Tunturibacter gelidoferens: one gene and its partner. The protein of the gene in region 1 interacts with the protein of each later gene in a pairwise test. Links are inferred from orthologs where the notes say so. Each region holds a gene or a part of one and is shown on either strand. Other genes may lie near its edges. The genes, in order: ctaD and RBB81_RS04135.

Region 1 (3,280 bases):
CAGCCAACGAGCTCCACGTTCCCATCAGCGACCCAGCATCGCCAACCCCGACCTATCTGACGATGTCCTCGGCCGACGTCTCCCACAGCTTCTGGATACCTCGTCTCGCCGGCAAGATGGACCTGATTCCAAACCGCGTCAACACCATGTGGATCGACCCTGAAGCGACGGGCCTCTATCTCGGCCAGTGCGCCCAATACTGCGGAACCCAACACGCAAAGATGCTCCTCCGCGTCTACGCGCAGACCCCGCAAGACTTTGCCGCCTGGCTCGACCAGCAAAATAGGCCCGCACAGAAGGACTTCCCCGGCAACGCCGCGGCAACCGAGGGTCAGGCCGTCTTCATGAAAGACGCCTGCATCAACTGCCACGCCATCAAAGGAACCGTCGCCACCGGCCGCTTCGGCCCCGACCTGACCCACCTCGCTAGCCGCGACACCATCGCCTCCGGGCCGATTCAAAACACGCCCGCAAATCTGAGGCGGTGGGTCGATGACCCGAACTCCATGAAGCCCGGTTCCTTAATGCCGGCGATGCATTTGAACGATCACGATCTCGACGTCATCACCGCTTATCTCTCTCAGCTTCACTAACCCTTTACCGGAAAGAAGCGAAGCATGACCACAACTCCTGTATTGGAAGCAGTCGACGAGACACTGGAGACTCAGAGTCGACCACCGCTCAACGTCATCTACGAGTGGCTAACGACAGTCGATCATAAAAAAATCGGGCTGATGTACATCGTGTACGCCCTGATCTTTCTCGTCATCGCTGGCTTCGAAGCGATCCTGATGCGAATTCAGCTCGCAATTCCCAACAACCACTTTGTCTCGCCTCAGGTCTTCAACCAGCTCTTCACCATGCACGGCACCACCATGGTCTTCTTCATGGGAATGCCCATCCTCTTCGGCATGGGGAACTATCTTGTCCCCCTCATGATTGGCGCGCGCGACATGGCCTTCCCGCGGCTGAACGCCTTCAGCTTCTGGATCTCCGCCTTCGCCGGCCTCCTGCTCTACTTCAGTTACATCGGCGGCAGCGGCCTCTACGCCGCAGGCTCTGCGCCCGACGTCGGATGGTTCGCTTACGCCCCTCTCACCTCAAAGGTCTTCTCGCCCGGTCACAGCACCGACTACTGGACGCTCGCCGTCTTTCTCAGTGGTGTAGGAAGCATCGGCACTGCACTCAACATCGTCACCACCATCCTCTGCATGCGTTGCAAAGGCATGAAGATGAGCCGCATGCCGCTGCTCCCGTGGCTCTACCTCGTCATGTCCGGCATCGTCTTCGTTGCCGTCAGTCCGCTCACCGCAGCGCAGATCATGCTCACGCTCGACCGCTACCTCGGCGCTCACTTCTTCGACACGCAGGCCGGCGGCTCCGCCATCCTGTGGATGCACTTCTTCTGGATCTTCGGCCACCCCGAGGTCTACGTCCTCGTGCTCCCCGCCTTCGCCTTCGCCAACGAGATCATCCCCGTCTTCTCCCGCAAGGCCATGTTCGGCTACCCCGCGATGGTGGCGGCCTCAGTCTCCATCGGCTTCATCAGCCTCAGCGTCTGGGCGCACCACATGTTCACCGCTGGCCTCGGCCCTGCGGGCAACACCTTCTTCGTCTTCGCCACCATGGTCATCTCGGTTCCGACCGGAATCAAGATCTTCAACTGGCTCGCGACCATATGGGGCGGCAAGATCATCTTTGCTGTCCCCATGATGTTCATGATCGGTTTTCTCTTTCAGTTCCTCATCGCGGGCCTTACCGGCATCATGCTCGCCGCCGCTCCGTTCAACTGGCAGCTCAGCGCCTCCTACTTTGTCGTCGCTCACTTCCATTACGTACTCGTCGGAGCAATCGTCTTCTCGCTCTTCGGCGCCTTCTACTTCTGGTACCCCAAAGTCACCGGCAGGATGATGAGCGAGACGCTTGGCAAGTGGCACTTCTGGCTCTTCCTCATCGGCTTCCATCTCACCTTCGACTTCATGCACGTCCCCGGCATCCTCGGCATGCCGCGACGTATCTACACCTACGAAGCGGGCCGCGGCTGGGACACTCTGAATCTCATAGTCGGCATCGGAGCTATCTTTCAGGCAGCAGGCACCATCGTCCTGGTCTACAACATGATCTACTCCTACTTCAAAGGCAAAGAGGCTGGCCACGATCCATGGGACGCCTGGACCCTCGAATGGTCCGTCCCTTCGCCGCCGCCGTCCTATAACTTTGCCATCGAACCAACCGTCAGCAGCCGCCGGCCACTATGGGATCTGAAACACCCTGAAGATCCAGACTCGGACTACGAATGATGACAACCGTAACCACCGCAAGCAGAATTCCAATCGACGGGCCGATCGAAACCCCATGGAAGCTGCCTTACCGCGGCACCGTCGGCATGGCGTGTCTCATCATCGCCGAGTCTGCGATCTTCATCATCTTCGTCGTCGCCTACATCTACTACATCGGCAAGAGCCTCAGCGGGCCAACCCCCGCGCAGGTGCTCGAGCTCCCCATCTTCGGCACCATCTGTCTGCTTTCCAGCAGTATCTTCGTTCACTTCGCCGTCAGCAATCTGCGCAAAGATAACCTCCGAGGCTGCACCCTCAATCTCGCCGCCACCGTCCTGCTTGGCACCATCTTTCTCGCCACCACCGCCCGCGAGTGGTATCACCTCATCCACGACGAGGGCCTCACCATCAAGACCAACCTCTTCGGTACCACCTACTACTCTCTGGTCGGCCTCCACGCGACCCACGTAGTCGTCGGCCTCATCATGCTCTCTCTCACCCTCGGGCTCTCGCTAACCGGCCACGTAAAAGAAGAGCACTCCGAGAAGCTCGAAGTCCTCTCCCTCTACTGGCACTTCGTCGACGCAGTCTGGGTCGTCGTATTTCTCGTCGTCTATGTCTTAGGCAGATAACTTCCGGAGAGGAGGAGCACGATGCAGGAAGAACAAATCACGCAATCCGCACAAGGTCACCAGCACGAGCACCGGTCAGACACCGTCATCCTTCCGGCACCAACGCCGTGGCCCATGGTCCTCGCGCTCGGTCTCTCGCTCATGATCACCGGCATGGTCACCCACTGGGTCATCAGCCTCTTAGGACTCCTCCTGGCTCTGCGTTCCATGTTCGGATGGTTCTTCGACATCTTCCCGCACGAACTTCACGTCGCCGTCCCCGTACAAACCGGCGTCATGCAGATCTCGAGCACCCGCACCACCCGCGAGCAGCTTCCTGTCGGCGCAACCCACCGCCAGCTATTGCCGGTCGAAACCTTCAGCATCACC
Region 2 (3,096 bases), 1.5 Mb from region 1 along the record:
ACAGTCCACATCGGCTATCCTGCGGCCTGTGGCGACGTCGGCGAGAACGCAGCGCATTACAAAGTGGGGAGGACCATCTTCATAGGCGACTTGATGACCATCCGCCCAGAAGATCCATTTCCAAACGTAATGCTCACCTACAAATCGACGAATGATGCGCCCGTGTCGGCTCAGTATCAAGGTTCGTGGATAACGCTCGTCGGTTCGGTCGGGATTGGGATAGTTCAGCGTCCATCCGGCCATGCCGTTTGGCCCTAGAAGATGCTCCGATTCGGTTGGCCGTTCGGACTTCGGTGCTGATTGTGTCCCCGGTTCAGGAATGCGGAAAAACGCAGTGAACAGCAATACACATGAGGCAAGTTTCACGACGGTCGGACCTCGCACCAAGTTTAGGCCAAGTCAACCGATGCTTAGATGAAAACACTCGGGAAGTCCGGCTGGCCGAGGTTCACGCAAAGTCAGGATTTCGGCAAGTTCAATCATCGACGTTTCCTATAATCCCGTTTTCAAGGAACTACAGGGGAATCACTTGTCCGAGAAGCCGACTACACGGACAAGTGAGCGACCTTCGTTTGTCGATGAGGCATTGGCGATTCGCCATGGAAGCTACGCCCGGAGCGAGCGCAACTTCCAAGGAATATGACTTCCTATTGTCGATCCTCTTGGTAATCCGCCTCTCTGCCTACTCCGGAGACCGTTCCTGTGAACTCTCCCGTAGCAGCAAAAAAGACAGGGTTGTTAAGGGCATCGGCCAACACTGGCACTACCCTCTCGTTCAACGTAAGAGTCCCGGAAGCATCCTTGAAACGGCCGGTTCCAGCAGTGATTTGGAAGGTCAAAGTGCAGTGTGACTCCCCAGCCGCGAGATCTATGCAATTTTCTCCTTGCGTGAGATTGACCTTCCGTGGTCCTCCCGCTGGTCGGGATTGGATTGCTTGTTGGCGGTTGGACGTAAGATGATTTCACTCTGGGCTATGGGCTCAAAAGGGGGATCGGGCTATGGGACAGGTTGAGGTTTCGGCAAGGTTGGGGCTGAGTGAACTGGCTCCGCGGCTGGTGCAGTCGGAGATTCGCGCGATGAGTGTGGCGTGCGATGCGATGGGTGGAGTGAATCTGGCGCAGGGAGTGTGCGACACGGAGGTGCCGGAGGTGGTGGTCGAAGGGGCGATTCGTGCGATTCGCGATGGGTTGAATATCTATACGCGGCTGGATGGGATTCCACGGTTGCGGAAGGCGATTGCGGGGAAGGTGGAACGGACGCTGGGGATTGTGGTTGATCCGGAGCGTGAGGTGCTGGTGACCAGTGGGGTGACGGGGGCGTTTCAGGCGGCGGCGATGGCGCTGCTGAATCCGGGCGATGAGGTGCTGGTGTTTGAGCCGTTCTATGGGTATCACGTGAATACGCTGAGCTCGCTGCGGGTGGCGGCGGTGGCAGTGGCTTTGACGGCGCCGGACTGGGGGCTGGATCTGGCGGCGGTGCGAGCGGCGATTACGCCACGGACGCGGGGGATGGTGATCAATACGCCTTCGAATCCAGCGGGGAAGGTGTTTACGCGGTTTGAGCTGGAGGGGCTGGCGAAGATTGCGGAGGAGTTCGATCTGTTCGTGTTTACGGATGAGATCTATGAGCACTTTGTTTATGGAGGGGCGACGCATCTTAGTCCGGCGGCGATTCCGGGGATGCGGGAGCGGACGATTTTGATGTCGGGGTTTTCGAAGACGTTTTCGGTGACGGGGTGGAGGGTGGGGTATCTGATTGCCGATGCGAGATGGCTGGGGTCGATTGGGTACTTTCATGATCTGACGTATGTGTGTGCGCCGGCTCCGATGCAGCAGGGGGTAGCGGATGGTGTGGAGCAGCTGGGGGAGGATTTTTACAGTGGGCTGGCGATGGAGCATGAGGTGAAGCGAACGATGATTGTGGAGGCGCTCCGGGAGGTTCACATGACCCCGCATGTGCCGGATGGGGCTTATTATGTGCTGGCTTCGGCGGCTGGGCTGCCGGGAGCTACGGCGGCGGAGAAGGCGAGGGCGCTGCTGGCGAAGACGGGAGTGGCTTCGGTGGCGGGGTCGGCGTTCTTCAGGCCGGGGAAGGGTGAGGACCTGCTGCGGTTTTGCTTTGCGAAAAAGGATAAGGATCTGGTGGAGGCTTGCCGGAGGCTGCGGGAGCTGCGTTAGGGCGCGGCTTGTTCCCTGGGTCTATAAGATGAAGAGGTATGCCGCCATTTTCTGAAGTGACGCGGATTGAAGCTGCGATCAAGAATAAGAGTGCGAAGGAGCTGGAGTGGTCGCTGTGGTACTGCCGGATGCGGCAGGCGGTGCCGAGTGCGCGACCGGCGGACTTGAAGTACTGGCGCGGGATTGAGGCGCTGGTGAAGGAGACGATGGCTCCTCCGGTGGCGGCGAAGGCGTATCCGGCGCGAAAGAAGAAGGCGGGGCGCGGGTTGGGGATGGGACCAGTGGATCCGGAAGCGGACTCCTAAGCCTTTTCAGGCTGAAGGGAATAGGGTGGTTCTGATCTCGCGAGACTGGGGGAGATCGACACCGAACTTAGTGCTCCTTTAGTCTGGACGAATGTAGTCTGGACGAATGGTGACGTTTTATCATCAGCCCGGATCAGGCGGCGTTGCTGATTACGCTGTTTGGCGTACGCGTTGTTTGGTGATCGACCGTAAAAACCTGTGTCCTGCCGGACGGGGCCCACGCGCAGTAAGCCCCGTCCGGCAGGACATAGGTTTCTGCGGCTCGCCTCGCGCATTCAGCGAAAATTAAGCATTCAATGCTACCTTGCTTCTGCTGTCGATCGAATGCACTTTGGCTGTTGATTGGGTGCATCGGATCCAGCCAGGAGATATCAATGCGAACGATGCGAATGGTTGTAATGTCACTGGCGGTGCTGTTGATCGCCGGTTTTCTGCCCGCTATGGCGCAGACAAAGTGGGAGGTGACCAAAACATGGCACATTGGCGGAGAAGGCGCAATGGACTATCTGACGGTCGATCCCGAGACACACCGCTTGTTTGTCCCGCGCGGGACCCACACGATGGTGATCGACGCCGGCTCAGGGAAGGTGCTGGGAGATATTCCGGGGCAGAA

Evidence for each region.
Region 2: the proteins of ctaD (region 1) and RBB81_RS04135 interact in binary tests that used the Escherichia coli proteins (3 or more experiments, as listed by UniProt). The link is inferred for Tunturibacter gelidoferens from one-to-one orthologs.

What each region holds. Positions count from the first base shown.
Region 1 is NZ_CP132938.1:2,431,095-2,434,374, reverse strand. What follows is about bases 1-2,958. They hold ctaD (cytochrome c oxidase subunit I), read left to right. Parts: upstream 1-617; coding sequence 618-2,300; downstream 2,301-2,958. Other genes in these bases: RBB81_RS10855 (hypothetical protein), read left to right, coding at 2,933-2,958; RBB81_RS10860 (cytochrome c oxidase subunit 3), read left to right, coding at 2,297-2,911; coxB (cytochrome c oxidase subunit II), read left to right, coding at 1-593. Outside these bases: more of RBB81_RS10855, read left to right, coding at 2,959-3,280. UniProt on the Escherichia coli protein: Cytochrome bo(3) ubiquinol oxidase is the terminal enzyme in the aerobic respiratory chain of E.coli that predominates when cells are grown at high aeration.
Region 2 is NZ_CP132938.1:881,684-884,779, reverse strand. Bases 315-3,088 are described here. They hold RBB81_RS04135 (pyridoxal phosphate-dependent aminotransferase), read left to right. Parts: upstream 315-999; coding sequence 1,000-2,178; downstream 2,179-3,088. Other genes in these bases: RBB81_RS04125 (YncE family protein), read left to right, coding at 2,858-3,088; RBB81_RS04130 (hypothetical protein), read left to right, coding at 2,217-2,483. In the rest of the region: more of RBB81_RS04125, read left to right, coding at 3,089-3,096. UniProt on the Escherichia coli protein: Shows aminotransferase activity with methionine and histidine as substrates, and to a lesser extent also with phenylalanine.